2 regions of the Comamonas fluminis genome follow, and region 2 is predicted to be linked to the other one. Evidence: predicted binding sites of a transcription regulator. Region 2 holds the regulator's gene; the other holds the start of a gene.
The links. The regulator sigma-54, encoded in region 2, starts transcription at its own class of promoters, with help from an activator protein. The targets are predictions, from matches to a motif close to TGGCANGNAANCTGCTTT.

Region 1: JDW18_RS01090 (TorF family putative porin) is a predicted target of sigma-54. The motif match lies at 2,056-2,073, and genes of this name have one in related genera.

Annotation. Positions count from the first base shown of each region.
Region 1 is NZ_CP066783.1:180,776-196,440, forward strand. Features, by position in the region: gene JDW18_RS01080 (ammonium transporter) at 1-873, opposite strand, end outside; gene glnK (P-II family nitrogen regulator) at 903-1,241, opposite strand; gene JDW18_RS01090 (TorF family putative porin) at 1,259-2,011, opposite strand; gene JDW18_RS01095 (YifB family Mg chelatase-like AAA ATPase) at 2,358-3,902, shown strand; gene JDW18_RS01100 (low temperature requirement protein A) at 3,928-5,106, opposite strand; gene JDW18_RS01105 (hypothetical protein) at 5,096-5,368, opposite strand; gene JDW18_RS01110 (LysR substrate-binding domain-containing protein) at 5,426-6,331, opposite strand; gene JDW18_RS01115 (YbfB/YjiJ family MFS transporter) at 6,440-7,621, shown strand; gene JDW18_RS01120 (NAD(P)H-dependent flavin oxidoreductase) at 7,647-8,711, shown strand; gene JDW18_RS01125 (SDR family NAD(P)-dependent oxidoreductase) at 8,854-9,711, shown strand; gene JDW18_RS01130 (hypothetical protein) at 9,780-10,607, shown strand; gene JDW18_RS01135 (ABC transporter ATP-binding protein) at 10,614-11,384, opposite strand; gene JDW18_RS01140 (ABC transporter ATP-binding protein) at 11,381-12,142, opposite strand; gene JDW18_RS01145 (ABC transporter permease) at 12,139-14,046, opposite strand; gene JDW18_RS01150 (ABC transporter substrate-binding protein) at 14,149-15,351, opposite strand; gene JDW18_RS01155 (hypothetical protein) at 15,590-15,665, opposite strand, start outside.
Region 2 is NZ_CP066783.1:4,558,901-4,574,565, forward strand. Features, by position in the region: gene JDW18_RS21170 (THUMP domain-containing class I SAM-dependent RNA methyltransferase) at 1-431, opposite strand, end outside; gene JDW18_RS21175 (tRNA-binding protein) at 583-921, shown strand; gene JDW18_RS21180 (hypothetical protein) at 983-1,735, shown strand; gene JDW18_RS21185 (aspartyl/asparaginyl beta-hydroxylase domain-containing protein) at 1,874-2,800, shown strand; gene JDW18_RS21190 (TetR/AcrR family transcriptional regulator) at 2,961-3,629, shown strand; gene JDW18_RS21195 (membrane-bound PQQ-dependent dehydrogenase, glucose/quinate/shikimate family) at 3,722-6,100, opposite strand; gene JDW18_RS21200 (RNA polymerase factor sigma-54) at 6,380-7,975, opposite strand; gene lptB (LPS export ABC transporter ATP-binding protein) at 8,043-8,834, opposite strand; gene lptA (lipopolysaccharide transport periplasmic protein LptA) at 8,831-9,487, opposite strand; gene JDW18_RS21215 (thiol:disulfide interchange protein DsbA/DsbL) at 9,599-10,249, opposite strand; gene JDW18_RS21220 (SPOR domain-containing protein) at 10,410-11,150, opposite strand; gene argS (arginine--tRNA ligase) at 11,175-12,884, opposite strand; gene JDW18_RS21230 (DUF2214 family protein) at 13,031-13,477, opposite strand; gene JDW18_RS21235 (LysR family transcriptional regulator) at 13,563-14,498, opposite strand; gene JDW18_RS21240 (sensor histidine kinase) at 14,895-15,665, shown strand, end outside.

The sequences.
Region 1 (15,665 bases), 480 kb from region 2:
TTCGGCAGCAATCCAGGACAGGGCGGCAGCGCCGGTGGCAACAATGGTGTTGATGAAGGCCAGACCCGCAGCGCCGTTGGCAGCACCGGCAGAGCCTGCGTTGAAGCCAAACCAGCCCACCCACAGCAGGGATGCGCCCACCATGGTCAGCGTCAGGCTGTGAGGGGGCAGGGCTTCCCTGCCGAAGCCAATGCGCTTGCCCAGCATGTAGGCACCCACCAGACCGGCGATCGCGGCGTTGATGTGCACCACGGTGCCGCCCGCAAAGTCCAGCGCGCCATCAGCGGCCAGCAGACCACCGCCCCACACCATGTGGGCCATGGGGATGTAGCTGAAGGTGAACCACAGCACCGAGAACACGATGACGGCGGCGAACTTGATGCGCTCGGCAAACGCGCCCACGATCAGTGCCACGGTAATGGCGGCAAAGGTGGACTGGAAGGCCACGAACACATATTCAGGAATCGTCTTGAGCATGCTCGACAGCGTGTCTGGCGTGATGCCCATCAGGAACAGCTTGTCAAAGCCTCCGAAGAACTTGCCTTCACCGCCAAATGCCAGGGTGTAGCCGTAGATGACCCACAGCACGGTAATCAGCGAGAAGATGATGAACACCTGTGCCAGCACCGACAGCATGTTCTTGCTGCGCACCAGGCCGCCGTAGAACAGCGCCAGGCCGGGGATGATCATCAGAATCACCAGCATGGTGGAGGTCAGCATCCAGGCCGTGTCGCCAGCGCTCAGTGTGGGAATCGCTTCCACAGCGGCGGCAACAGCGGGCGCGGCTGCAGGGGCCGCGTCTTGCGCCACAGCGGCGGCGCTGGCTGCCAGCAGGCCCAATCCAAGGCCTGCACTCAAGAGTTTCTTAGTCATGGCAATTTCTCTTTAGCGGAAGTAGTGACTCAAAGTGCCGATTCGCCGGTTTCGCCGGTGCGGATGCGCAGGGATTGCTCCAGCGGCATGACAAAGATCTTGCCGTCGCCGATCTTGCCGGTGCGCGCAGCGCCTTCGATGGCGTCCAGCACGGAGTCGAGCAGCTCGTCGGCGATGGCGACTTCGATCTTGAGCTTGGGCAGAAAATCGACCACGTATTCGGCACCGCGGTACAGCTCGGTATGGCCTTTCTGACGGCCAAAGCCCTTCACTTCGGTCACGGTGATGCCTTGCACACCGATTTGGGACAGCGCCTCGCGCACTTCGTCCAGCTTGAAGGGTTTGATGATGGCGGACACCATTTTCATGACAGGCTCCTCAGAGATTAAAAAGTCTTGGCCAGCGTCACGATCAGACGGGCTTTGTTCACATCGCCGAAATAGGCTTTCTTGTTGGCGCCGGTGACTGCGGCTGCGAGAGAGAAGCCCTCGCCCAGGTCATAGGCACCACCCACGCTGTAATCCACATAGTTGGGCACGCCCAGGTTCTTGATGTCGCTGGAGAAATGCGTGTAGCCAACAGATGCTTTCAGTGTCACCTTGGGGGCGACCTCCTGGCTGTAGGCCAGTTGCAGATATCCGGTGTTGCGACCCTTGAGACCCGAGCCATCACGCGCCCCAGCCCAGCCGAAATAGTCCTTCGAGACCGTGTGCGAGTACTTGGCTGTGAAAGGCCCGTAAGTGCCCGAGCCATAGATTTCCGTGGTGTTGCCTCGGGCGTTGCCGGAATAGACATAGGTCAGCGCACCCACATCCCAGTCAATATCACCGGCCTTGAACTTGTAGCCGCCGTAGAAATCGGTTTCCAGCGAGTTGCCAGGCAGCCAGTCCACCGAGGAATTCCAGTTGCCCACATAGAAGCCGGTCTCGCCAAACGTGTAGTCAAAACCGCCTTGCAGCGCAGGCTTGACGGTGCGGTTGCGGCTGCTGTCCTGGTCCTGACCACGGAACTTGTAGTTGGTGGTCAGCGCCACGTTGGCAGACAGTTGCGCATGAGCCCACAGAGGGGACAGCACGGCACAGGCCAGAGCAGTGGTTTTGGCGAAGGTTTTGAAACGGCTGGCAGCGAGACGGGTCATTCTGGGTTCCTCCGGTTTGCAAAAAATTCTTGGATACAGCAGATAAAGCACAGACCGTGCCAATCGTGTTCAGGGGCTGTGATGCGACTGCTTACAGAGAGGAACGCCTGCAAACAAGACGCTCTTGAGTCGCTGCGCCAAGGTTGAAACTGGCTTGCACCTCTTTGGTGCATCAAGGGATTGGAATGTCGTGTGCCTGACAGAGTTGTGATCTGCGCACCAAATCAGGGCGATGTTTGGGGGGCTACGAGGCACAAGGTGGGCGCAGCCGTGTGCTGCTCGCCCCTATTGCTTCATGCGCTGACTCGCGTCTAACCTAGACGCTCATCATGGATCGGGGGCGCTTATGGGGCTTGCACTGGTTCAAAGTCGTGCCTTGCTGGGGCTGGATGCGCCGGGAGTTACCGTGGAAGTCCATCTGGCCAACGGTTTGCCATCTTTCACCCTGGTGGGCCTGGCTGATGTGGAAGTCAAAGAAGCCCGCGAGCGGGTGCGTGCCGCCATCGTCAATTCGGGGCTGGAGTTCCCCAACAACAAACGCATTACGGTCAACCTTGCACCGGCAGATTTGCCCAAGGATTCGGGGCGATTTGACTTGCCGATTGCGCTGGGCATTCTGGCGGCCAGCGGCCAGATCGAGGCCGCCAGACTAGCGGATTACGAATTTGCAGGCGAGCTATCGCTGACAGGCGCATTGCGCCCGGTGCGTGGGGCATTGGCCACTGCGCTGGCGCTGCAGCGTCAGCAGCGCGATGTGCGGCTGGTGCTGCCAGTCGATAGCGCGCAGGAGGCCGCTTTTGTTCCGGCCATTGAAGTCTTTGGGGCAGAGCACCTGCTGGATGTGGTCAAGCAGTTCATGGCCCATGCGGCGGCAGCGCCAGACGATGCGAATGTGGACGCAGAGGGCTGGCAGATCATGCAGCCCAGGCCCGCCGAGCCAGTGCCCTATGTGCAGGACTTGAGCGAGGTGCGTGGCCAGATGCAGGCCAAGCGTGCTCTTGAAATTGCAGCAGCTGGCGCGCATGGGGTCTTGATGATCGGGTCCCCGGGCTCTGGAAAGTCCATGCTGGCCCAGCGCTTTGCCGCCCTGCTGCCTCCCATGACGGATGATGAGGCACTGGAGGCCGCAGCCATCGCCAGCCTCAGCGGCCGCTTCACGCTTGCGCAATGGCGGCAGCGCCCTTTTGCGGCGCCCCATCACACGGCCAGTTCGGTGGCGCTGGTGGGCGGTGGCTCACCACCCCGGCCCGGAGAAATTTCCTATGCGCACTGTGGCGCGCTCTTTCTGGACGAATTGCCGGAATTCGCCCGTAGTGCGCTGGAAGCCTTGCGTGAGCCGCTGGAGACCGGGCGCATCACCATTGTGCGGGCTGCGCGGCGTGCAGAGTTTCCCGCGCGCTTTCAGCTGGTGGCTGCCATGAACCCTTGCCCCTGTGGCTACTGGGGATCGTGGGTGCGGGCCTGCCGCTGCACGCCCGATCAGGTGGCGCGCTATCAGGCGCGTATCAGTGGCCCCTTGCTCGACCGCATTGATCTGCATGTGGAAGTGGCGGCCCTGCCGCCTGAGGAATTGCTGGCAGCGGCAGAGGGAGAGCGCAGCGCCACTGTGCAGCAGCGCGTAAGCCTGGCGCGTGACAGGGCTTTGCAGCGCCAGGGAACCAGCAACCATTTGCTGCAAGGCGCGCAGCTGGATGCACATCTGCAGTTGGAGCCCGAAGCCCTGGCCTTTGCCCACAAGGCCGCTGCCCGGCTGGGCTGGTCAGCACGCGGCACACACCGTGCGCTGAAGGTGGCGCGCACGATTGCTGATCTGGCAGGCTCTGACACCATTGCCCAGGCGCATGTGGCCGAAGCTTTGCAATATCGCAGAGCCTTGCTGCAGCCGCATTGAAGGCCGCTGCAATGGCCGAGGTGGATCAGCGGGCCGCCTGACGGCTGCGGCGCAGGCTCCAGATATCCCACCAGCTGACAGCCAGTAGCACCACCGTGGTCAGCCATCCTATGGTCAGCAAATCCAGACGAACGGCAACCGGCACCAGTGCGAGAAGAACTACGGCGCCCACAACATGGGAAGCAGTGATATGGCCGTACACCACTTTTTTGTAGATGGCACTGCCCAGCAGATAGATGGCGGGCCCGCCCACCAGCACAGCGATGTAGGCCGCAGAGGCCGCCTCATGCGGGTGGCTCAGAATCAGGTCATTGGCGACCGCGCTGGCAATGATGCCGGCCACCAGAATAGCGTGGATGTAATGGAAATAAGCGGCAATACGACCTGGATCATCGGAATGGGTGATTTTTTCGGAAGCGTCCCGGTGAGTGGTGCCGAAGTACAGCCACCACAGCGCAAGAGTGCCCAGAAACGTGGCCAGCAGGGCCGACACCACAGAGCCATCCCATTGCGCCTTGGCAAACATGGCGCCACTGGCCAGCAGGGTCTCGCCCAGTGCCACGATGACAAACAACTGGCTGCGCTCGGCCATGTGGGCGCCTTCAACGGTCCACTCGCTGGTCTGCGAGCGGCCCAGCCCTGGTAGCGCAAAGCCGAACATGGGGGAGACATATTCACACAGCACAGCAATCAGCCATAGGGCTATGCGTGCTTCATGCTCCATCAGGCCGCCGGCAATCCAGAACATGGCAGAAATTGACAGCCAGCCCAGCATGCGTGCGTAGTTGCGTCGCAGCGCGTGGCTTGCGGGCAGCATGACGAGCACCAGCGCCGTTCGTCCCACTTGTATGCAGCATAAGGCCAGGGCAAAAATCAGCCCGCGTGAGCCAAAAGCCTGCGGAATGCTGGAAGCCATGACCAGCGCAAACAACATGGAGCCAAAAACCACGCCCCGGATTTTGGGGTTTTCAGGGTCGAACCAGTTGGTGAACCAGCACGTGTATTGCCAGCCCAGCCAGACGGCAAACCAGAGAATCAGCGTCTCCAGTACGCCCATCCAGGTCAGGTTGTGCAGCAACTCATGGCTGATCTGTGTGACGGAAAACACATAGACCAGATCGAAGAAAAGCTCTTCAAAAGTGACGCGTGCATGGTGGCCGTCGCGGTGGCGCAGCACGGAGAGGGGGGCGGTTTCAGTGCGCATGAGAGAGTCTCCAGTCCACAAAGACAGCCAGTGCCACAGGAATCGCTGCGTTGAGCAGCAAGATGGGGAACTCCTCTCGCACTGAATAGCCAGCGTGGCTCACGCCAATCCACATATTCACCGCAGCAATCAGGCACCAGAAGGGGATAAACCACTTGGCGGCCAGCGCCATGGCGGTGGTGCTGGCCCCCCAGAGCCAGCCAAACAGAACGAAGAGAGCCAGTTGCAGGACGCCGCCTGCGAGCACCAGAGCAATATGCATGTGCTACTCATCAGCAAGTTGTATAGCTGGTAACTATCGCTCAGGTGGGTGCTCGCTTCAATCGCTGTTTTCGTGACTGAGGTCAATCCCCAACACCTGCGCAAACGCATGCATGGCCGGGGACCAGCCGCTGACAGCGCCCGTCACAAAACAGGTGTTCACCCAGGCCAGATCCTTGTCAAAAGGGGCGGGCAGGGGCATCCAGTGCACATCAAAGCGCTGCTGCTGTGATTCGACCAGCGCGCGTGACATCAGGCCATAGCCCATGCCTGCCGCGACGCAGCCCAAAATGGTGTCCAGCATGCCCAGTTCCATGATGCGCACGGCGCTGATGCCCATGGCGGCCATCAGCAGCTCAATGCGCTGGCGGTAGCTGCAGCCCTGGCGAAAGGCCAGAAATACGCAGGCGCTGAACTCGTCAGCTGTCGGGAATCTCTGCAGCGGCTGGCCGCTGACCAGAACCAGTTCTTCCTTGAACAGCGGCCAGGATTGCAGATCGCTTTGCGGCGCAGCACCGTTGATGAAGGCGCAGTCGATGCGTCCAGCGGTCAGTTCGGCCAGCTGGCTGGCCGTGGGGCTGACTTGCAGCTCCAGATCAATGCCGGGATGCTGTTGTCTCAGTTTGGATAGCAAAGGTGGCAGGCGCGTAGCAGCGGTAGTTTCCATGGAACCTAAACGCAGCGCTCCTCTGACCTGAGCAAGCCCGGTGTGGTGCGATTGCAGCTGCGCCAGCGCCTCATCATGAGACTTCAGCATGTGCTGCGCATGGCGGCGCAGTGTGTGCCCGGCGGGGGTGGGAAAAACGGGGTTGGCGCGCACCAGCAATTGCGCGCCTACTTCGTCTTCCAGCTTCTTGATATGGGCCGTGATGTTGGACTGCACCGTGTGCAGCTGCTGGGCGGCCGCACCAAAATTGCCGCTGTCGCAGACGGCTTCGAACATACGCAAGGATTTGAGTTGCATGCTGTGCTCCAGTATCTCCTTTGGCGATTCAATCGATCATTTTGAATCATTGGACATGATTGCAGAACTGCGTTTACGCTCCCTCTGTAACTGCAAGGGATGTACCGAGTGATTCAGCGCCAAGAACTTCCTCTTTTGTGGACCGGCTTCATGGCCACGCTCAGCGGCGTGGGCTTGGCCCGGTTTGCATACACCGCGCTGATGCCGCAAATGGTGCATGCCGGCTGGTTCAGCGGCGAGCAGGTGGCTTATCTGGGCGCCGCCAATCTGCTGGGCTATCTGCTTGGTGCACTGGCTGCTGCACCTTTGGCTGAGCGCATCGGCGCCTTGCGTGTGCTGCTGATCTGCTGGATTGCGGTGGCACTGAGCTTTGCAGGCTGCAGCCTGCCCCAGCCCATGGCGGTGTTCTTTGTCTGGCGGCTGATATCTGGCATGGCCGGCGCGGTGCTGATGGTGCTGGGTCCGTCGGTGGCCATGGCAGCCGCCGATCCTTCGCGTCGCTCTATCCTGGGGCCGCTGATGTTCTGCGGCATTGGCGTGGGGGCCCTGCTGGCGGCCACGCTGGTGCCCATGTTTGCGCGCACCAGCCTGAGCGCCGTCTGGTGGTCGCTGACGGTGCTGTGTGTGATGGCGCTGTGGACAGGCTGGTGCGCAGCGCGCCAGATTTCGCTGCATGCACCGGTTCCAGCATCACCCGTTGCAAGTGCTCCAGCCCCTTCTGCATCGCTCTGGAGCGCCGCCGTCGTGCTGGTCTTCATCGCCTATGCCTGCGACGCCTTTGGCTTTGTGCCGCACACCGTGTTCTGGGTGGACTATCTGGACCGCGAACTGCACCTGGGCGCAGCTTATGCATCCACACAGTGGGCCTTCTTCGGGCTGGGTGCCATTGCCGGGCCGCTGTGCGCCGCCTACTGCGCCACACGCTGGGGCTGGTGGGGCACAACCACCGGCGCCTACATCGTCAAGGCCGTTGCCATTGGCATGCCGCTGCTGTTTGCCAGCTTGGGCGCGCATGCGGTCTCGGGCTTTTTGGTGGGGGCGCTGTCGCCCGGCATGGCGGCCATTACCTCGGGCTATCTGATGCAGCTCATAGGCCCCGCACGGCATAAAAAAATGTGGGGCTATGCCACGGCAGCGTTTGCGTTGCTGCAGGCTACATCGGGCTATCTGATGGCGTTTATCTACGCGCAGACCGGCAGCTACCGCCAGCTGTTTGTGCTGGGCTGCGCAGCGCTGGCGCTGGGGGCGGTGCTGGTCGCATCCAGCCGCCTCGCCCGCACAGCTTCTTGAGTATTGATTGAGTGAGAAAAATGCGATGAGCAATATGCCTTTGTGGATGGCCCGTCTGGGCCTGCAGCACCCCATTATTCAAGCGCCTATGGCTGGGACATCGACGCCGCAACTGGCCGCCGCTGTCAGCAATGCAGGTGCGCTGGGTTCGGTGGGGATTGGTGCTTATGGGGTGGATCAGGCGCGTCAGCACATTGCGCAAACGCAGGCGCTGACCACACGCCCGTTCAACGTCAACCTGTTTTGCCACCAGACCGCAACACCTGATGCAGAGCGCGAAGCGCAGTGGCTGCGCTATCTGGCCCCCGAGTTTGCCCGCTACGGCGCGCAAGCCCCGTCAGGCTTGCGCTGCATCTACGAATCTGCAGTAGGCAACGCGCAGCTGCAGGCCATGGTTTTGCAGCAAAAACCCGCAGTGGTCAGCTTTCACTTTGGCCTGCCAGAACAAAGCTTTATCGATGCTTTGCGCGCTGCAGACATCACCACACTGGCCTGCGCCACCAACCTGGACGAGGCACGCCTGATTGAGCAGGCCGGGGTGGATGTGATCGTGGCGCAGGGCATGGAGGCAGGCGGTCACCGCGGCACTTTTGTGCCTGAGCAAGACCGCCTGATGGGCATGCTGGCATTGGTGCAATTGCTGGCGCGTGAATGCCGCCTGCCTGTGGTGGCAGCGGGCGGCATTATGGATGGCGCGGGCATTGCCGCTGCGCTGCAACTGGGGGCCAGCGCGGTGCAGATGGGCACGGCCTTTATCCTCTGCCCCGAGTCTGCTGCCAGCCCCGCTTACCGGGCCGAACTGCAAAGCGATCAAGCCCAGCACACGGCGATCACGGCTGCGATTTCTGGCCGCCCTGCACGCGGCATGTTCAACCGTCTGCACCAGTTGGGGCGCGACTATGCGGGGCCGTTGCCCGCCTATCCCATGGTTTATGACGCAGGTAAGGCGCTGCATCAGGCTGCGAGTGCGCAGGGCAGCAGCGACTACGCCGCGCACTGGGCGGGCCAAGGTGCACCGCTGGCGCGGGCCATGCCTGCGCAGCAGCTGGTGCAGACCCTGATGCAGGAACTGCATCAGCATCAAAAATGATAGTTGTAAGCGCATGATGCGAGTGCGCTGGAACCTGTTTCTATCAATATTTCACAGGCCTGATCTCTAGTCCTTATAGAGGTAGCCAGCAGCCGGAGACTGTCCCAAATTCATCCGATCAATCACAAGACGGAGACAAGGGATGAGCAAGGCTTTGGTTTGCGTGGTCACAGGTGCCAGCCGTGGCGTGGGCCGTGGTGTGGCGCTGGCGCTGGGTGCGGCAGGCGCCACTGTCTATGTGACGGGGCGCAGCGTGAAAGAAGGCGACTCGCCCCTGCCCGGCACCGTGGGCCAGACGGCAACTGATGTGACGGCCGCGGGTGGCAACGGCGTTGCCGTGGCCTGTGACCATGGTGACGATGCCCAGGTCGCCGCGCTGTTCGAACGTGTGCGCCGCGAGCATGGGCGTCTGGACATTCTGGTGAACTGCGCCATTGCCATTCCCGACCCATTGACCGAAGTGGGCCCGTTCTGGAAAAAGCCACTGGCCATGACTTCGCTGCTGGATGTGGGCCTGCGCTCGTCCTATGTGGCCTGCCACGAAGCGGCAGATCTGCTGATTGCCGCACGCGGGCTGGTCGTCAATATTTCGTCCGCAGGCAGCCGCTGCTATATGCACGGCCCCGCCTATGGGGCGGGCAAGGCGGGCTCGGACAAGATGACGTTTGACATGGCTTATGACTTCAAACCCGAAGGCGTAAGCGTGGTGGCGCTATGGCCCGGGCTGGTCAAGACCGAGCGATCCGAGCGCGTCTGCGCCGCCGAGCCCGACAAATATGGCGACAGCTTTGACAGCGCCGAAACACCGCAGTTCATCGGCCGCGTGGTGCTGGCGCTGCATGGTGATGCGGAGTGCCTTGAAAAGCGCTCGGGCGGCGTGTTCTACACGGCAGAGCTGGCCAGCCAGTACGGCGTGCAGGACATCAACGGCGCGCAGCCACCGTCGCCACGCGCTTACTTTGGCGCGCCGCCAGAGTTCTGCCCGGTGGTGGTGGAGTAAGACGCAGGCGGGTGGCATATGCCTGTCTATCATGGGCAGGCATATCGCAACTACTCAGGTGCCTGCACATGACTTCAAACTGGCGCATTTCTTTGCTGGCCATCCTTGTCTGCGCCACGGGGTTGGGCAGGGCTGAAGAGTCCGAGGTCGATACCCGCAAGAGTCCCCCAGACAATGCGCGCTGGCTGACGCTGATCGTGCAGGCTGAGGACGATATCGCGCCGCAGCCGGTGTCGCTTGAATACCAGGCGGGCCAATGTAGCGAACTTCGCAGCTACGGCGTGGGCGGTCAGTCGCAAAGCGGCCGCACGCGGATGCCCGCCGTGCATTTCGAGAAAATCGATCTCAGCAAAGAACCCTCCCGGCAGCGTTATCGGGCGCGCATTGCGTTGGATGCGGGTGGCAACTGCCAGTGGAAGCTGGTGGGCTTGAGCACGCAGTTCAAATACACCAGTCCGCATGCGCAGACCTGGGGGCAGGAGTTGCTATCGCAGCGCATCCAGGTGGTCTTCGCAGATCGCAAGAATGCGGTGCGCAAGCTCAATGTTCGGATGCGTTTTCAGTACTTTCCGGTGATCTATCTGGCAGATAAGCCCGAGCAGAACAGCATCAGACTGCAAAGCAGCGGCTTTCCCGATCTGCCGAGTTTTGACCCCGAAGAGTCCGGCATCATGATTCTGCAGTTCAAGGTCTTCAACGATTTGGCGATGACGGCCACGGCTGATCCGCAGAATCGCTATCTTTACCGCACGACCTACCCTGATGGCGCGACCGGTTCAGCCAATTCCGTGGGTGTGATGGATGAACGAATGATTTGCCTGATGGAGACGCAAGCGGCCGGAGGTACGGACTTTCAGCGCTGCAATCGGTTCGCACCGGTGAACGATAAGCGCTGAGGTGTTTTAAACGCCCAGATACTGCTGGCGTGCGGCCTTGTCTCCTGCCAGCTCCGCCATGCTGGCCTGGTGCACGATCTGCCCCTTCTCCAGCACATAGGCACGGTCGGCCACGACTTCGGCAAAGGGCAGGTTTTGCTCGCTGAGCAAGATGCCAATACCTTGGGCTTTTAATTCCAAGATTGTGCGGGCCATCTGTTCCACGATCAGCGGCGCCACGCCTTCCGAGGGCTCATCGAGCAGCACCAGATAGGGCTGGCCCATCAGTGTGCGGGCCACGCTCAGCATTTGCTGCTCGCCGCCGCTCATGCGCCCGCCCAGCCGGTCGGGCATCTCGCCCAGGTTGGGGAACAGGGTGAACAGCTTCTCGGGTGTCCAGTGCGGAACGGCGGCGCCATCGGGCCACTGGCGCGGCTTCTGGCGGCCCACTTCCAGGTTTTCCAGCACGGTCAGTTCGGTGAAGATGCGGCGGTCTTCGGGCACATAGCCCAGGCCACGCTGGGCGATCTGGTGCGAGGCTTTTTTGCCAATCGCTTCACCCATGAAGCGGATCTCACCTTCGCGGCGCGGCACCAGCGCGGCAATGCTTTTGAGCGTGGTGGACTTGCCTGCGCCGTTGCGCCCCATCAGTGCCACGACCTCGCCGCGCCCCACGTTCAGCGATACGCCATGCAGGATATGGGCCGCACCATACCAGGCGTTGAGGCCTTGAATTTCAAGCAGTTTTGCGCTCATGCCTTTGCCCATCAATGGCTGGCTGCTATGAATTTGATTCATTTTTGTTTTTCCAGAACCAAGCCAGTACCCAGATAGGCTTCTTGCACACGCGCATCGTCACGTATGGCTTGCGGCGTGCCTTCGGCCAGCAGCTTGCCGCGCACCAGCACGGCAATGCGGTCGGCCTGGCCGAAGACCACATCCATGCTGTGCTCGGTGAACAGCACGCCCATGCGGCGTTCCTGCGCGATGCTGCGGGTCAGCTGCATCAGCGCCACGCGCTCGCCCGGGGCCATGCCAGCGGTGGGCTCGTCCATCAGCAGCAACTGCGGGTCGTGGGCCAGCGCCATGGCCAGTTCCACCCGTTTGACGTCGCCATAGGCCAGGTCGCTGCAGGGGCGGTCGGCCTGGGCCTGCATATTGACCTGGGCCAGCAAAGCCAACGCATCGGCCCTGCGGTGGCTGGCGGCGCGGGGCCACCAGTGAAAGATTTTGCGATTGGCCGACAGCAGCGCCATCTGCACGTTTTCAAGCACGGTCAGCGAGGCAAAGGTCTGCGCAATCTGAAACGTGCGGCCCACGCCCAGTCGCCAGATGGCACGCGGCGGCAGGCCGGAGATGGCTTTGCCGTTGAGCAGTACCTGGCCGCTGTCGGGCTTCAACTGCCCGCCCACCATGTTGAAGCTGGTGGTTTTGCCTGCGCCATTGGGGCCGATCAGGGCCAGCAGTTCACCCGCCTCAAGGCTGAACGAGACGTTCTGCACCGCTTTCACGCCGCCAAAGGCTTTGCTGATGTTTTCCACTTGCAGCAGGCTCATCGTGCGGCTCCTTCTCTCTTTTTAGGAGCTAGCCGCGCCCACAGCAACTGTGCATAACCGGCAATTCCCTGCGGAAACAGCAGCACCAGCACCAGCATGGCGGCCCCCATCAGGGCACGCCAGTATTCGGTGTTGCGGGCCACGGTGTCGTGCAGCCAGGTAAAGGCTGCGGCGCCCACCACGGGGCCAGCCAGGGTCTGCACGCCGCCCAGCAGCACCATGACCAGCCCGTCCACCGACTTGGTGACAGACATCACATCTGGCGCTGCGCCGCCCTTGCTGAACGCAAACAGCGCACCTGCCAGACCCGCAAACAGGCCTGCGATGACAAACGCCGTCCACTGCACGCGGCGCACATCAATGCCAATGGCGTCTGCACGCAAGGCCGAATCGCGCGAGGCACGCAGGGCATAACCCAGTGGCGAAAACAGCACGCGCCGCAGCAGCCAGATACCCAGGGCGCACACGGCCAGCGCCAGCCAGTAGAAAGCCGCCCCGCTTGATGCCCATTCGGGCGGCCACACGCCGGTCACGCCATTGCTGCCGCCCGTGAAGTCATCCCATTGAAAGACGATGGCCCAGCTGATCTGGGCAAACGCCAGCGTCAGCATGGTCAGGTACACGCCCGATAGCCGCACGCAAAACCAGCCGTACAGCAGCGCACCCGCTGCGGCCACCAGCGGCCCCAGCAGCAGGGCTGCGGGCATGGAGAGGTCCAGACTGCGCACGACCAGCGCTGCGCCATAAGCGCCCAGACCAAAGTAAGCGGCATGGCCAAAGGAGTGCATGCCACCCGGGCCGAGGATGAAGTGCAGGCTGGCCGCAAACAGCGCGGCGATGAAGATATCGGTCAGCAGCACGGTGCTGTAGCTGCTGGCATCGCCCGTCACCAGCGGCAGCAGCACCAGGGCAGCCAGCAGCGCCACCCAGCCCGAGGTGGCTGCACGCCCAGCGGGCTGCAGGGGGCGTTCATGCTCGCCGCCATTGCGGCTGAGCGACTGGGGCTTGCCCAGCAGGCCCCAGGGGCGCCAGATCAGCACCACTGCCATCACCAGAAATTCCACCACCAGCGTGAGTTTGGAGAACGAAATTTCCACGCCGCCAATCTCCTGCACACCCAGCCAGATGCAGATGGCTTTCAGCTCTGCCACCAGCAGCGCTGCGATGAAAGCGCCGGGAATGCTGCCCATACCGCCCACGACGACCACCACAAAAGCGGCGCCAATGGTCAGCATGTCCATCTCAAGGCTGGCAGGTTCACGCGGCAGTTGCAGCGCACCGCCCAGGCCCGCCAGCAGCGTGCCCAGTGCAAACACGGCGGTGAAGAGCCAGGCCTGATTCACGCCCAGGGCGCCCACCATTTCGCGGTCTTGCGTGGCGGCTCGCACCAGTGTGCCAAAGCGGGTTTTGGTCAATAAAAGCGTTAAAGCCAAGAGTACACATGGGCCAACAGCTATCAAAAACAGATCGTATGTGGGGAACTGGCGACCCAGAATTTCTACCGAACCCTCAAGCCCTGCCGCACGCGGTCCGAACAATTCTTCCGGCCCCCACAGCCACAAGGCGGCATCTTTGATGACCAGCACCAGCGCAAACGTGGCCAGCAGCTGAAACAGCTCGGGCGCCTTGTAGATGCGACGAAGCAGCAGCATCTCGGTCAGCGCACCCAGCACGCCGCAGGCCAGCGGGGCCAGCACCAGTGCGGGCCAGAAGCCGATATGGGGTGAGAGCACATCCACACTGCTGTAGGCAATGAAGGCGCCCAGCATGTAGAACGAGCCGTGGGCAAAGTTGATGGTGCGGGTGACGCCAAAGATCAGCGACAGCCCCACAGACACCAGAAACAGCGACGATGCGCTGGCCAGGCCATTGAGCAACTGGGCCAGCAGGCCGGATGCACTCATGCGGTGATGCTCCTGTTCATCAACATGTCTCCTCGCACAGATGGGTGCAGATGTGAAAAAGCCACCGTTCGCGGGTGGCTTTTCATTGTCGCAAAGCCGTGCTTAGTTGGCAGCCGCCGGACGCAGCTTTTTCACTTCTTCGTCTGTAGGCTGATAGTCCTTGCCGTCGGCATAGTGGTAGTTCACCAGCACGCCACGGCCCAGCTTGCTGTCGTAAGCCGTCTTGCCGATATAGGCGCCCATGGTGGACTGGTTGTCCTGCGCACGGTAGGTGATGGGGCCGAACGGCGTGTTCACTTCCAGGCCCTTGAAGGCGGCAATCAGCTTCTCGGTATCGGGGTCGCCGTTGGTCTTGCGCAGGCCTGCAGCAATCGACTGAATGGCGTTGTAGCCCACGATGGTGCCCAGGCGTGGGTAGTCCTTGTACTTGGCCTGATAGGCCTTGAGGAAGGCGGCGTGCTCAGGCGTCTTGATGGAATACCAGGGGTAGCCGGTAACCGTCCAGCCCACGGGTGCTTCCTTCTTGAGCGGATCCAGGTATTCAGGCTCGGCCGTCAGCAGACCCACAACTTCGCGGCCCTTGAACAGGCCACGGGTGTTGCCTTCGCGCACAAACTTGCCCAGGTCCGTGGCAAACAGCACGTTGAAGATGGCGTCGGGCTTGGGATCGGCCAGCGCCTGCACCACCGAACCGGCATCGATCTTGCCCAGTGCGGGCGCTTGCTCGGCCACAAACTCGATATCGGGCTGCTTGGCCTTCATCAAAGCCTTGAAGGTGGCGACGGCAGATTGTCCGTATTCGTAGTTGGGGTACACGATGGCCCAGCGCTTTTTCTTGAGCTTCAGGGCTTCTTCCACCAGCATGGCAGTCTGCATATAGGTAGAGCCGCGCAGACGGTAGGTGTAGTGGTTGCCATTGGCCCAGACGACCTTGTCGGTCAGTGTTTCGGAGGCCAGGAAGAAGCGCTTTTTCTGCTTGGCGTAATCAGTCAGCGCCAGGCCTACGTGCGACAGAAAACTGCCGGTCAGCACATCAATCTTTTCGCGGCTGTACAGCTCTTCGGCGGCGCGTACGGCATCGCCCGGCGTGGCGTTGTCGTCGCGCACGATCAGCTGCAGCTTTTTGCCGGCAATACCGCCTGCGGCGTTGACCTGCTCAATGGCCAGTTCCATGCCCTTTTTGTAGGGCTCCAGAAAGGCGGGCTGGGCCTTGTAGCTATTGATTTCACCAATCTTGATGACGCCCTGTGCCCAGGCGGGCAGGGCAGCCAGTGTCAACAGGGGCAGGGTCCAGCGCAACTGCATTGTCAATCTCCTCGGTGGCGGCCTTGGGCGATGCGCACAAGGCTTGTGAAATATGTAATGCTCAAAATGAGCATTTATCTAGACAAATAAAGCGCTTTTTGAAAGCGCGTGGGCGGCCATGGTAGAGCAGCGTTGTATGTGCGTCAACAATGGCGTGGCCGTTGTGTCCTTGCAAAGGGCGTCGTGAAAGGCGTCATTCTGCATATCACTATTCGATCTCAAGACATTGGCAGGTAACTCACCCACTTTCGTGCAATTGCCGGACAATATGGGACTTGTCCCGCTTGGCAACCGGCAGCCAGCGCGCTACCAGC
Region 2 (15,665 bases):
CGCACATCGGGGTGATGGGTTTCCACGCTGGGGCGCACACCATGGCGCTTTTCGCGGAAACGGTCGGCAATCGCGTCTTTGACCTTGAGTGCTGCAAAGTTCAGGCTGGTCAGCGGGCTGTGCTGGGCCGTCACTTCAATCTTGAAGGTTTCCTTGGGCGTAAACCAGATCTCCCACGCAACTTCGCTAGCAGCGCGGTACAGATCGTTTTCGCTGCGGTACATGGTGTGTGACAGCTCGATCAGCACGCGCTGCGCCAGGCGGCTGTGCAAATTGAGCAGCATGGCGTCGCGCCACATGCCGCGCAGCATGACGCCACCCCGGCCCACGAGCAAATCCTGCCCGGTGGCGCCAGTGATGGCGTGGACCTCGTCGGCCAGATAGCCCTCAACGCCGGCGGCGCAGGGCAAAAACAAATGCAGTTGGTTCATAAAAATCGGTGCGCACCAGACCGCTTGCCCGGCGCGTTTCAGGGCATAAGCATACGCGCTAGGCCTTTTCCAGTGCCCGCGCACGACAAGCGTTGCTCTACAGATTCCACCTCAGCCGCAGGCATGATGCCCAGCCAAGGAGCCCAAAAACATGCAAGAGATCAGTTGGAACGACTTTATGAAGGTAGAGCTGCGCGTAGGCCGCGTGCTGCAGGCCGAAGTCTTCAAGGAAGCCCTCAAGCCCGCCTACAAGTTGCTGGTGGACTTTGGCCCCGAACTGGGCCAGCGCAAGTCCAGCGCACAGATCACGGCACATTACCAGCCTGAGGAATTGGTCGGCCGACTGGTGGTGGCGGTGGTGAATTTCCCGAAAAAGCAGATTGGCCCGTTGATGAGCGAATGCTTAGTCACCGGCTTTCACGATGCCAATGGCGCCGTGGCCCTGTGCGTGCCCGACAAGGATGTGCCGCTGGGCACGCGGCTGTTGTAACAAGCCCCTGCTCTGGCGGCCTTTCTATAATTCGCCGCGACATCAATCACCAAGGATTGCCATGGCTTTTGCCGGAGTGGGACTGCACGTCATCATCGCCCTGTTCTTTGCCGTGCATGCGGTGCGCACGGGGCAGAACAACTACTGGCTGTTCATCCTGCTGGCCTTTCCCTTTCTGGGCAGCGTGGTCTATGCGATTGCCATCTACCTGCCCAATTCGCGGCTGGAACGTGGTGCGCGCCAGATGGCGCGGCAGGCCGTCAAGTCGCTGGACCCGACCCGCGACCTGCGCAACGCTCAGGCCGCGTTTGACTACTCGGCCACCGCGCAGAACGAAATCCGTCTGGCCCAGGCCTTGCAGGAAGCTGGCCAACCCCAGCAAGCCTTGCAGCACTTCGAGGCCAGCATGAAGGGCCCATTTGCCAATGATCTGGAAATTCGATGGAGCGCAGCACGCGCGGCCTTTGATGCGGGGAAGGCCCAGGCAGCGCTGCAGCACCTCAAAGTCATCGCCCAGACCGATATCAACTACCGTGCCGACGAGGTGGGCCTGCTGATCGCCAGAGCCTATGCCGCCCAGAGTGACAGCGCCATGGCTCGCCAGTCGTTCGAGTTTCTGCAGGAGCGCTCAGGCAGCTTCGAGGTGCTGGCCGAATATGCCATCTGGTGCGCCGAGTCGGGCGACTGGGGCACGGCACAGCGCCTGAAGAACGAGCTGGACAAAGCCCAGACCCACTGGAGCAGCCACCAGCGCGGTCTGAATCGCGAACTGCTGCAGCGCATTCAAACAGCCTTCGCCCAGAAATCTCATTAAAAACCAGCCGTAGCGCTTATAAGAAAAGCGCTAGCAGCTATGAAATTTGAAGCAATAGCCATCCCCTGAACAACGGCAGCACCATCGTTTGACCTGCGCCATAACCAGTTTGAAGTGGCCCCGGTAAAATTGCAGGCTATGGCAAAAATCATTGTTCTGGCCCTGGTGCTCATGTTCTTCGGCTGCGGCCTGTACATGCACCTGCGCGGCAAGGTGCGTCACAAGGTGGTGAAGCAGTTGTTCGACCACTCCACCTTCACGGCACCGTTCAACGTCTTCATGCTGATGTTCAGCAAGGTGCCGCGCACGCCCTATCTGCCCACCAGCACCTTCCCCGAGCTGGCACCACTGCAGGCCAATTGGCGCGAGATCCGCGAAGAAGCCGTCAATTTGCAGAAAAACATGCAGATCAAGGCTGCCGCCAACAACGACGATGCAGGCTTCAACTCCTTCTTCAAGACTGGCTGGAAGCGCTTTTACCTGAAGTGGTACGGTGACGCCCACCCATCCGCCATGGAGCTGTGCCCCAAGACCACGGCACTGGTCAAGTCCATCCCCAGCGTCAAGGCCGCCATGTTTGCCGAGCTGCCGCCCGGCGCCAAGCTCAACCTGCACCGCGACCCGTATGCTGGCTCGCTGCGCTACCACCTGGCCGTGCTGGCGCCCAATGACGACCGCTGCATGATCGAAGTGGACGGCACGCCGTACAGCTGGCGCGAAGGCGAAGGCGTGATCTTTGACGAGACCTATATGCACTGGGCCGAGAACCGCAGCGAAGGCAACCGCATCGTGCTGTTTTGCGATGTGGAGCGCCCCATGACCAATGGCTTTGCCCAGTGGCTCAACCACTGGCTGGGCAAGAACGTGGTGGCTGCTGCCAGCTCGCCTAACAATGAGGGCGACCCACGCGGCATGATCAGCAAGCTGTTCAAGGTCTCGTTCTACATGGGCAAGTACCGCCGCAAGTTCCGCGACTGGAATCCGGCCTTTTACAAGCTCCTCAAATTCGGTCTGATGATTGCCGTGCTGGCACTCTTTATCTGGTGGCTGCTCCCCACGAAATAAGCACTTGCCAGAATCACAAAAAGCCGCTGTGCCATGCATCAGCGGCTTTTTTTGTGGCGCCAGCACTCGGTGCGCAACGACTGCAGGGCCAGAAGCAAGCCAGCGCCAAAGTCACTAAGATCAGACTTCTGCCTTTCTCGGCGTATCTTTGCTTTCCGTTATGACTCGCTCCTCACCCGATTCTGCCCCTGTCACGCGGCGCCGCACGCGCGGCCCCAGCCCGCAGAAGACCGAGTTGACCCGCAGCGAAATCGTGACCGCCGCGATTGCCGAATTCATGGACGTGGGCATCACCCGCGCCACGATGGACAAAATTGCCAAGCGGGCCAACTTGGCCAAGGGCACGCTATACCTGCACTTTGCATCCAAGGAAGAGCTTCTGCTGGGGGCCCTTGAGGTGACATTCAGCGAATCCGCCTTGTCTGCCTTGAGCCTGCCGCGCCATGACGGCGAGAGCATGCATGCCTATATTTCCCGGCTGGTCACACCGCCGATGGTGCGTTTTCACCAGTCGGTGCGAGCCGACTTGGCTCGTCTGGTGCTGGGCGAAGCCAAGCGTTTTCCCATGCTGGGCCAGTTCTATCTGGAGAGGATTTTTTCACCCTGGCACGCACTGGTAGAGCAGTTGTATCAGCGCGCCCTGGATGAAGGCGAGCTGCAAGGCATCTTGCCAAGCACTGCAGCCATGCTGACCGGATCACCATTCTGGGTCTATCTGGCCAACGACTCCATGCAAGGCGTCGTCAAAGCTGGCTGCCAGCCTGCCGAGCTTTCACAGGTGCAGATCGATGCCATTTTTGGCCGCTACGCCCCCAGCCCCGCCAGGTAGCCAGCCATCAAAAAACCCCGCCGGCTTTGCGCACGGCGGGGTTAATTTTCAGTTCTCAGCTTTCAGCTCTTGGACAGAGGCCAGAGAGGGCCTCACTTCTGGGGCAATGCGTAGGCAATGATGTAGTCGCCACGGTCATCCGTCATGCGGGCGCCCCCAGCCACGGTCACCACAAACTGGCGGCCCGATTTGGGCGAAAGATAGGTCATGGGCGTGGCCTGGGCCCCCACGGGCAGGCGGTCTTTCCAGACCTCTTTGCCAGTCTTCACGTCATAGGCACGGATGTAGTAATCCTGCGTGCCGACGTGAAAGACCAGGTCACCCGCCGTGGTGATGGGACCGGACAGCGATGGCATACCCAGTGGCACAGGCAGCGAAGCACGCACGCCCTTGAGCACACTGTCTTCCACCGTGCCCATGGGCACTTGCCAGGCAATCTTCCGGGTGGTCAGGTCAATGGCGGTCAGATTGCCCCACGACGGTGCGTGGCAGGGGATATCCAGCGGCGAGTTGAATGCACCGCGAATCGCCACATACGGCGTTCCCTTTTGCTGGGGTACGCCCGCACCCTTGCCCATGGTCTTGGCAATAGCCTTGGCTTCGTCGAACTTGTCCTGCGGCATCAGCCAGCCAATTTGCGGCATCTTCATGTCGTTGACGATCAGCAGATTGCGCTTCTTGTCCACCGACATGCCGCCCCAGTTGAAGCCACCGTAGTAGCCAGGCCAGATCAGCGTGGGCTTATCCGTCATCTTTGTAAACATGCCGTCATTGCGCAGTTGCTTGAACTTGATGCGGCAATACAGCTGATCGAACATGGTGGCACCCCACATATCGGTTTCTTCCAGCTTGTCCTTGGCCAGTTGCGGCATGCCAACCGAGAAGGGCTGCGTCGCAGCAACGCGGTCACCGGGCAACATCTCTTGCGACACGGGACGGTCTTCCACCTGGGCCACGGGCTTGCCATCGCGGCGGTCCAGCATGAACAGCTGGTGCGTCTTGGTCGCCATCACCAGTGCAGGCGTTTCGCCGCCCTTGCCATCGGGCAGGTCAACCAGAGTGGGAGGCGAGGCAACGTCATAGTCCCACGTGTCATTGCGGATGCCCTGGAACTTCCAGGCCAGCTTGCCGGTGTCGGCATGCAGCGCCACCATGGAGCTGGAATGCGCATCGGTTTCCTTGCTGCGGTGGCCACCCCAGAAGTCAGGTGTTCCGTTGCCCAGCGGCAGATAGATCAGGTTCAGCTTGGCGTCATAGGCGCCAGACGACCACCAGTTGGGCGTGCCCTTGGTGTAGGTTTCACCTTCGGGAGGCAGCTTGGTGATGCCGGGGTTGGCCAGATCCCATGCCCAGTCAATCTCACCCGTTTTCAGGTCAAACGCACGCACCACGCCCGAAGGCTCATCGGTGCGCTGGCTGTCCCAGACCCAGCCGCCCACAATGACGCGGCTGCCCACCACAAAGGGCTGCGAAGTGGGCATGTAGAAATGCTCTTCATACGGGCCCATGCCTTCGGACAAATCAGTCGAGCCGTTTTTGCCGAAGCTGGAGCACACCTTGCCGGTCTTGGCATCCAAGGCCCACAGCCGGGCATCCTTCATCGTGGTGATGATGCGGGTGTCGCACAAGCCATCGGCCGACTTCATCTCCTGGGGCATCTCGTAATACGCCACACCACGGCAGCGATTCCAGAACGATGCTTCCTTCACATGAGGATTCCACTCCCAGCGCTTTTCGCCAGTCTCGGCATCCAGCGCCATCACGCGGTTTTCTGGCGTGCAGATGTACAGGCTGTCGCCAATCTGAATAGGCGTGTTCTGGTCTTCGTAGTTTTTGCCAGTTTTTGAACCTGTATGGAAAGTCCATGCCACTTTCAGCTGGTTCACATTGGCAGCATTGATCTGGTCCAGCGGCGCATAGCGGGCACTGTCGGCATCACGGCCAAATTGCAGCGATTGATTGTCGGCACTGCTGGCATCAGACACCGTGGCCACTTCGCGCACCGGGGTCTCGCCCAGCTTGGCGGTGTTTTGCACCGTATCGTGCGGCGTGAAGATGGACACCGCACCGGCCAGCAGCACAAGAGCTTGCACAGCGGCGGCGGGGATGGCCAGCTTGTTTTGCTTACCAGAAAGCGTCCGAACACACAGCGCTGCCAAAAAGCCCAGCACCAGCACCGGCGCCAGGCGAGGCACCAGGCCCCAGAAAAAAGCACCGACTTCGGCCAGCGCCCAGATCACCGTGCCGACCACGACCACCAGGTACAGCAGGCCGCCCTTGGCATTGCGCTTGACCAGAAAGACACCGGAAATAACCGTCAGCAAACCGGCGATAAGGTAGTACCAGGACCCACCCAGCGCAGCGAGGCGAATGCCGCCGATCGCCAGAACCAGGCCCACCAGCACGAGAACCACGCCAAAAATGCGTGGCAGTAAGCCACCAGAGGGCTTGGCTGTTTGTGTTGTAGACATAAATGCACCATCAAGAACAGAAAACCGGCATCAGATCCGGGCAAGAGCAGCCATGCAAAACAATCCGGCATCAACTCTTGTACATGAACTATACCAATCAGTCATTTTTAATAGGCAACGAATCAAAAATGACCATTTGGTATTGTTTTTATAAATTTCTGAATAAATTGAAAACTCATGCGATCCACAAATCAGCCGAAAAGAACACAGAAGTCACCCGCCCACAAAAAAGCCGCTGTGCAATGCATCAGCGGCTTTTTTGTGGGCGGCAGCGAGCTTTTACAGCGCCTTGCGCAGCGTGGTCGTGGGTATCTTGAGCTGTTCGCGGTATTTGGCGACGGTGCGGCGGGCACATTCGATGCCTTGCTCCTTGAGCATATCGGCCAGTTTGGCGTCTGATAACGGCTTTTTCGTGTCTTCCGCGTCCACAAACTGCTTGATCAGCGCACGCACTGCCGTGCTGGACGCGCTGCCGCCGGTTTCTGTGCCCAGGCCTGAGCCAAAGAAGTACTTCAGCTCGAATGTGCCTTGCGGCGTGGCCATGTACTTGGCGGTTGTCACACGGCTGATGGTGGATTCATGCAGGCCCAACTGGTCTGCAATATCGCGCAACACCAGCGGGCGCATGGCCAACTCGCCATGCACGAAGAAGTTTTTCTGCCGCTCCACAATCGCTTCAGAGACGCGCAAGATGGTGTCGAAACGCTGCTGAATGTTCTTGATGAACCAGCGGGCCTCCTGCAGACGCTGCTGCAGTGCGGCATGGCTTTCGCTGTTTTTGTGGCGGCGCAGCACGCTGGCGTAGATATCGTGCACACGCAGCTTGGGCATCACATCGGGGTTGAGCTGCACGGCAAAATCAACGCGGCCTGAACTGGCGCGCACAGGGCGCACGATGACATCAGGCACCACGATCTGGCGCTCCACATCCATAAACCGGCGCCCTGGCCGTGGCTCCAGCCGTGCAATCAGTGCCATGGCTTCGCGCAAAGCCTCTTCACGGGCGCCGCACAGGCTGGTGAGCTTGCGCAGATCACGCCGCGCCAGCAGGTCCATGGGCTGGGCGCAGATGTTTTGCGCCAGAAGCAGCAGATTCATGTGCGCTTGTGTCGTGCCCTCGTCCTCGGCCTCGCGGATCAGATCGCGCAGTTGCAGCTGCAGGCATTCAGCCAGGTCGCGCGCGCCAACGCCTACGGGCTCCAGACTTTGCAACAGTTTGAGTGCAATGGAAAAGCGCTGCTCCAGCTCTTCACGCTCCTCAAAGTCATCACCAGCCAGGCTTTGCGCCAGCTCTTGCAAGGGGTCTTCAAGGTAGCCGTCGTCACTGAGCGACTCGATCAGAAAACGCAGCGCAGCCATGTCTTCTGCCCCGAGGTGCAGGCTCAGCGCCTGGCGATGCAGAAAGTCGGTCAGGCTCACATGCTCGCGGGCCAGGTCAATGGCATCGACCTCATCGTCACTGTCCCGGTTGCTGCCAGAGCCGCTGCCACTGAGCGATGGGCTATCCCACTCGCTGCTGGATTCCCCGCCCCACTCGCCATCCTGGCCATCAATGCCATCGGCTTCCCAGTTCAGGTTTTCCGGGGTTTCTGCGGTGGCGGGCTCTGCTATGGATTCTGAAGCTGCCTGCGCTTTCTCAGTCTCTTTTTCTGATTGATATATCTCTGAAATGCTTGAGTTGTTTAGGCTGGCTGCTATTTCATCAGGAGCGCCCGCATCCTCCGCATCGCGCTCAAGAAAAGGGTTGTCGATCAGCATCTGCTCGACTTCCTGCGCCAGCTCCAGAGTGGACAGCTGCAGCAGCTGAATCGATTGCTGCAGCTGCGGCGTCAGCGACAGATGTTGCGATACGCGTAGCGACAGCCCTGGTTTCATTGGGGGGACACCCGGCGCGGGGGAAGTGAGTACATGAAGTAAGGGAACGTGGGGGCCATACTACCCATCACATCCTGAAATGCTCGCCCAGATAGACGCGGCGCACATCGGCGTTCTCCACGATCTGCTCTGGTGTGCCTTCGGCCAGCACATGACCGTCGCTGATGATGAAGGCGTGATCGCAAATGCCCAGCGTTTCGCGCACGTTGTGGTCGGTAATCAGAACGCCAATGCCGCGCTCCTTGAGGAAGCCGATGATGCGCTGAATTTCGATCACCGCGATAGGGTCGATACCGGCAAAAGGCTCGTCCAGCAGAATGAAACGCGGCTGCGTGGCCAGCGCACGGGCAATTTCCACGCGGCGGCGCTCACCACCAGACAGCGCCAGCGCCGGAGATTCACGCAGATGGTCCACGCGCAGTTCCTGCAGCAGGCCCGTCAGGCGCTTTTCCACCTCTTCACGGCTCAGCGTCTTGCCTTGCTCATCTTTTTGCAGCTCCAGCACGGCGCGCACATTGTCTTCCACGCTGAGTTTGCGAAAGATCGAGGCTTCCTGAGGCAGATAGGAAAGACCCAGACGCGAGCGCTGATGAATCGGCATATTGCCCACAGCGTGGCCGTCGATGAAGATCTCGCCACCATCGCTGCGCACCAGACCCACAATCATGTAAAACGATGTGGTCTTGCCCGCGCCATTGGGGCCGAGCAGACCGACCACTTCGCCTTTTTGCACGGACAGGGATACGTCCTTGACCACCTTGCGGCTGCCATAGGACTTGGCCAGATGCCGGGCCTCCAGACGGCTGCCGGCCTCTCCGGTGCGGCTGCCGCTGGCGTCAGAGAAAGTGGGCTCGATCATTTCTTCTCGTCAACTTTCTCGCCGCCCAGCGTCATGCTCTGGCGCAGCTGCGTTGCAGGTGTCGCGGGCTTGGGCTGAGCGCCGGGCGTGCCGTCCTTGGGTGCCATGACAGCGCGGACACGACCACCCTGGCCTACGGAAGAGCTGGGCAGGCCGCCGCTAGTCTTCTGACCATCGACCGTGTAAACGTCGGTGATGTTGTTGTAGATGATGATGGAGCCCGTCACCTGGTCATTGAGCTGCCCACCGCGATAGCGGCGCATTTCGCCGCGGCGAATGAACTTGACGATATCGGCCTTGCCGTCGTACTCAATGGTCTCGCCTTCGCCTTCAATGAACTCTTCGGGCTGGCCTGGCACGGTATCGCGCTTTTGGCGGAAGAAGGCACGCTTGCCGGGTTCCGCCACGATGACGCCGTACTGGTAACCCTCTGCGTCCTGGCGCACATCCAGCTGCGCACCACGCAGCACGATGGAGCCCTTGGTCATCACCACATTGCCGGTGAAGACGCTGGTCTGCTTGAGCTCATCATGACGCAGAGCGTCCGCCTCGATGTTCATGGGCTTGGCACTGTCGGCCTTTTCGGCATGGGCGATGCCAGTCGCTGCCGCCAGAGCGCAGGCCAGCGCAAGAGGTAGGAGTGTTTTATTCATGAGAGGCACGTTTCTTGCGTTCATTGTAGTCATTCCCTTTTAGCAAGCCCTGCATAAATCTCCAACAAAAAAGCCCGCACAAAGGCGGGCTTGCGAGACTGCTGACGGAAATCAGGCTTTGCGGCTGGATGCCACCAGCGCATTCACCACGCGCAGCACGTTTTCCATGTTGCCGGCCTTGGTGCCGTCTGTGTAGTAACGACCCGCCACGCCCATGGCAGGCACGCCTTCCACGTCGTACTCGTTTTGCAGCTGGCTAGCCTTGCGCACCTGATTGTTCACGGTGAAAGAGTTGTAGACGGTCTTGAACTTGGCCAGATCCACACCCTGCTTGCCAACCCACTCGAAGATGGCGTCATCGGTCTTGAGCAGGTTGCGCTCCACGTGAATGGTGCGGAACACCTTGGCATGCAGCTGGGGCAGCAGGTTCATGCCTTCCAGCGTGAAGTACAGCTTCTGCTGGGGGACAAAGGATGCATTGAACGCCACAGGCACGCGCTGCACCACGACATCGGCAGGCTGGCTCTTGACCCAGGCTTCAAACTGAGGCTCGAAGGCATTGCAATGGGGGCAGCTGTACCAGAAGAACTCAATCACCTCGACCTTGCCTGCCGGTGCACTGACCGAAGCGGGCTTGCCCAGCTTGATGTAGTCCTTGCCTTCCTTGGGCGCAGCGCCCTGGGCCCAGCTAGAGGAAGCGCCCAAAGTCAGAGCACCAGCAGCAGCTGCCGAGGCAGCCATAGAAAATTCACGGCGTTTCATTCCAACAAACTCCTTGAGTTCAAGTCTGCAATATCTGAGGCGCCAGCCTCTAAAAAGTTCAACTGGCGCAATCTAAACCAGAGGCATCAAGCAAGGGCCGCCCCGCAGCGAGGATGCCGTCCCCCTTGGGGGAAGGCGCAAAGCGCCTCAGGGGGTAGCGTTATTTCGCCGCACGCACCAGCGAAGAATCCACGCCAGCCCCATCCAGCTTGCCCTTGAGGGACTCCGCATCATCGCGCTTGCCAAACGGGCCTACACGCACGCGGAAGATGGTGATGCCGTTTTGCTCACGTTCGCTGATGCGCGACTCCCAGCCCAGCATGGCCAGCTTGGCGCGCTGTGCCTCGGCTTCGCTCTGGCCGCGGAAAGCACCAGCCTGCACAAAGTAGTTGAATGCAGCGTCGCCCGACTGAGCAGCCTGAGCCGCCGCCTTTTCACGCTCTGCACGGGCCTTTTCAGCCTTGTCCGCCTTGTCAGCAGCGGCAGAGCGCTCCTTGACCAGATCACCCAGCGGATCTGCGGCTTGCGCGGGCTTGGTCGGCTCGGGCGTAGCAGGCGCTGCGGGAGTGGTTGGCGTCGTGGGTGTCGTTGGTGTGGCCACGCCGCCCGTCGATGTGGGCTGCGCCGGTGTGGTGGGCGGCGTCACGGTCACATCGCTGGGCGCTGTGGGCGCTGCCACAGGTGGCGGCGCTGGCTGGCGGCTTTGCAGCGGAGCGTTGGGGTCCCAGTTTCTGTTGCGCTCGGCTTCCGCCGCATCTCTTTGCGTGTTGTTGCCACCCTTGGTCAGGAATGGCACTGGCACCTTGGTCACATAGATAGCCACGGCCAGCGCTGCTGCCAGACCGATGACCATGCCAAAGATAAGCCCCAGAATGGTGCCACCGCGTTGCTGCTTCTTCATAAGTCGCTTTGTTTACGCTTCAAATTACATGCGCTCGGGTGCACTGACACCCAGCACGGCCAAGCCATTGTGCAACACCTGAGCCGTGGCCGCGACCAGTGCCAGTCGCGCCAGCTTGACCTTCTCGTCGTCCACCAGAATGCGCTCGGCGTCGTAATAGCTGTGGTAGCTGGAGGCCAGATCGCGCAGGTAGAAGGTCACGTCGTGTGGCGCATTGCCTGCAGCGGCGGCCGTCAGCATCTCGGGGTACTTCGCCAGCAGCAGCATCAGGGCCTGGGCCTGTGGGCCTTCCAGCGCGGACAGATCCACATCACCCAGCGCAGGCACGCCTGCGCCACCGGCCTCTTGCCAGGCGCGCAGCACGGACTGGATACGGGCATGGGCGTACTGCACGTAGTACACGGGGTTGTCGTTGTTCTGGGCCACGGCCAAGTCCACGTCAAAGGTGTACTCGGTATCAGGCTTGCGGCTCAGCAGGAAGAAGCGCACGGCGTCCTTGCTGGTCCACTCGATCAAGTCGCGCAGCGTGACGTAAGAACCCGCACGCTTGCTGATCTTGACCTCTTCGCCATTGCGCACCACGCGCACCATGGTGTGCAGCACGTAGTCGGGGTAGCCCTGGGGGATACCCACATTGGCTGCCTGCAAGCCGGCGCGCACGCGGGCGATGGTGCCGTGGTGGTCCGTGCCCTGGATGTTGACGACCTTGCCATAGCCACGCTTGAACTTCTGGATGTGATACGCCACATCAGGCAGGAAGTAGGTGTAGGTGCCGTCGGTCTTGCGCATCACGCGGTCTTTGTCGTCACCGTAGTCGGTGGACTTGAGCCACAGCGCGCCGTCCTGCTCGTAGGTGTGACCGCTTTCGATCAGACGCTTGACGGTGTCTTCCACATGGCCGTTCTTGTACAGGCTCGACTCGAGGTAGTACTCGTCAAACTTGAGGTTGAAGGCCTGCAAATCCTTGTCCTGCTCGTTGCGCAGATAAGCCACGGCGAAGTTGCGGATGTTCTCGTAATCCTCGACATCACCGTTGGCGGTGAACTCGCGGTCATCGGCCTTGACGGTTTCCTTGGCCAGAAAGGCCTGGGCGATGTCGGCGATGTAGTCACCGTTGTAGAAATTCTTGGCCAGCGGGTTTTCGCTGTCGGTAGGCCAGCACTCGTCACCGGGCTTAAAGCCCTTGGCACGCAGCTGGGTGGACTTGGTCAGCGTGTCGATCTGCACGCCCGCGTCGTTGTAATAAAACTCGCGGTGCACCTTCCAGCCCTGGGTGCTGTACAGATTGCTGATGGCATCGCCAATCGCCGCCTGGCGGCCGTGGCCCACGTGCAGCGGGCCGGTGGGGTTGGCGGAGACAAACTCCACCAGGATGTTCTCGCCACGGTCGGCCTGGTAGCCGAACTTCTCGCCCTGCGCCAGCACTTCGCGGATGATTTCCTGCTTGGCAGCGGGCTTGAGGCGAATGTTCAAAAAGCCGGGGCCGGCGATCTCGATCGCATCCACCCACTTCTGGAAAGCGGGCGTGGCTTCCAGCGCGGCCTTGAGCTGTTCGCCCAGTGCGCGGGGGTTGGCCTTCAGGGGCTTGGCCAGCTGCATGGCCGCCGTACAAGCGAAGTCGCCATGGGCTGCCACTTTGGGGTTTTCAAACGCAGCGCGTGCGCCGGCGCCGGGCGAAAGGGTTTCGAGCTCCGCAGCCAGGGCGGCGAGCAATTCTTGTTTGACGGAAAGCATCCGGCGATTTTACGTGGCTGCCCCGATCTACGCTGCCAAGCTGGATTGCATCGGCGCAACAAGGCGTTGCAAACCGGCCGCGCGTATGCTGCAGCGCACACTGGCGCACCCGCCAATCACAGCCAGCTCTGGCTGTGGCGGCGGATTTACATGCCTCGCGCCCAGAAGACGGCGATGACGGCAATGACGGGAATCAGATGACCTTGCCACATCACCCACTTGCGCGTCTGCTTGACTTCCTCAGGGGCTGGCAGCTGGCCTGTGGCGTCCAGCGTCTTCTTCCAGCGGCGGAAGGTGAAGGTAGGCTTGAGCGACAGCAGCACCGCCACGACGAACAAGGTCATCTTGATGTGAAACAGGGGCGAAGACACATAGCCACCAACGCCCTTGACGCCCCAAACCAGGCGCGCAATCCCCGTCAACAGCAGAATCACGGCGGCAATGCCGTAAATCATGTCCAGGCGCGCCAGGCGCTGCACGACGGCGGCGCTCATCCACTCCACCCGGCACAGTGCGGCCTGGCTGGTCAGAAACACCACCAGAGTCAAAATGGCCAGCAGGTGCACGCTGGCAAGGACGGCTTCAAAAGTCATGGCTAAGCGATAAAAAATGGACTGGAATGCCGCGCCACAAGCTGTGGGGCGGCGACCAGTCCATTGTCCACGCTTTCAAGCCCGCTCAGGAATCCAGACCGAGACGGAAGAACTCCGGCTGGTTGTAATGGTGCTTGAGGTAGTCAATCCACATGCGCACACGCAGCGGCATGTGCTTGCGCTGAGGGAAGACAACGAAGATGCCGTTGGGCGGCGCGGCAAAGTCTTCCAGCACCGGCACCAGACGGCCTGCGGCGATTTCGGCCTCCACCTCCCAGGTGCTGCGCCAGGCAATGCCCCAGCCGCCCAGGCACCAGTCGTGCAACACCTGGCCGTCAGAGCAGTCCAGCGGGCCACCGGGTTTGAAGTGCACGACTTCGCTGGTACCGCTTTCGGGGTGAGGAATGCGGAATGCCCAGCCACGCGTCTGCGAAGCGTCGGAAGACAGCGTCAGGCAGTCGTGCTGGGTCAGCTCGCTGGGGTGCTTGGGCGTGCCACGGCGCTCCAGATAGGCGGGCGTGGCCACGCACAGGCGGCGGTTGTCGGCAATGCGCACGCTGACCAGGGCTGAGTCGGGCAGATCGCCCACGCGCACGGCACAGTCAAAACCTTCACCGGCCAGATCGACCACGCGGTCGCTCAGGTTCAGCGAAATCGTCACATCGGGGTGCAGATCACGAAAACGTGGCACCAGCGGCGCAACGTGGCGGCGGCCAAAACCGGCAGGCGCCGTGATGCGCAGATGGCCTGTGGCCTTGACGCCGCCCGCAGAAACGCTGGCTTCGGCATTGCACACATCGGACAGCAGGCGCTGGCAGTCCTCCAGAAATGCGCTGCCTTCATGCGTCAGAGAAATACGACGGGTGGTGCGCACCATGAGCTTGACGCCCAGATGCTCTTCCAGCGCGTCCAGGCGACGCCCCATGATGGCGGGGGCTACGCCCTCGGCCTTGGCGGCGGCAGTGAGGCTGCCCCGTGTTGCGACTGATACAAATGACTCAAATGCCTTGAGTTTGTCCATGACCGCTGCTCCTGTCTGTTCCTTGTTGTCTCCTGCGCAGCGTTGAACCACTACCAATTTAGTAGCATTTACCGCGCAAGCAGCTTTGATTTTTAAAGTGTTTTTATTGGAAGTCTTTGTACTTCAAGGGCTGGCTGCTATCAGTATTCATTCAGCCAGTCAGATTTCAACCGCTTCATAAGGTCTATGTATGAAACAGTTATTTTTTATATCTTACCTAGAAGTCACAAGTCAAAATCAAATCATGGGTATTTATATACGTTTAAATCAAAATTTAAAGGTATTTCGACACTGGCATATCGGTTATTCGCACCGGCTATGAGCCCATTCAGCCGCACCCGTCTTTGCTCTATGATTTTGAGAGCGCCTTTGCCCGATACCTGATGGCCCACTGTCATGAGCGATTCACCGCAATTCAATAGCCCCAGCCCCTCAGCGGCTCTGGTGTCAGAGTCACCTGAGCAGCCTGCGCTGCCCGGCCTGCTGGGTCAGGCGGGACTGGGCTGCGCCCTGTGGGACGCGCAGGGGCGGCTGCAACTGGCGACACAGCCCTGGCTGCAATGGTTTGGCGTTCAGACACCTGAGGCATTGGGCCAGACAGTGCAAGCGCTGTTGCCGTCCCACATCTGGCGCAGCCACGCCCAGCACATTGCCGCAGCGGGCCAGGGCCTGGCCCAGGAATACGACGAAAGCCGCGAGGATGAGCTGGGCATGCCCCAGCACCAGCGCATTCAGCTCAGGCCCGGCCCTGCCAGTGCAGATGGCCGCCACAGTGTGCTGATGCTGATGCACGATGTCAGCCGTGAATATGCGCGCAGCGAGGTCGTGGCCCGCCAGCGCGAACAGCTTCAGACCCTGCACCAGCAACTGCGCAGCAGCCAGCATGCGGCAGGCGAGATGGACAAACTGCGCACCCTGCTGGACTGGCGCACCGCCATGCTGGCCGAGCACAATGAAATGCTGCAGCTGCTGTCGCACGAGATTCGCCAGCCGCTGAACAACGCCTCTGCTGCCATGCAGGCCACGCTCAAAGCCATTGACGACCTGCATCTGCCCGATGCCACCCCCGCCAGCAAAGCCCTGCTGCGGGCCGAGCATGTGCTGCAGCAAGTCATAGGCACGCTGGACAACACGCTGGCCGCAGGCACCATCCTGGCCGTGGGCGGC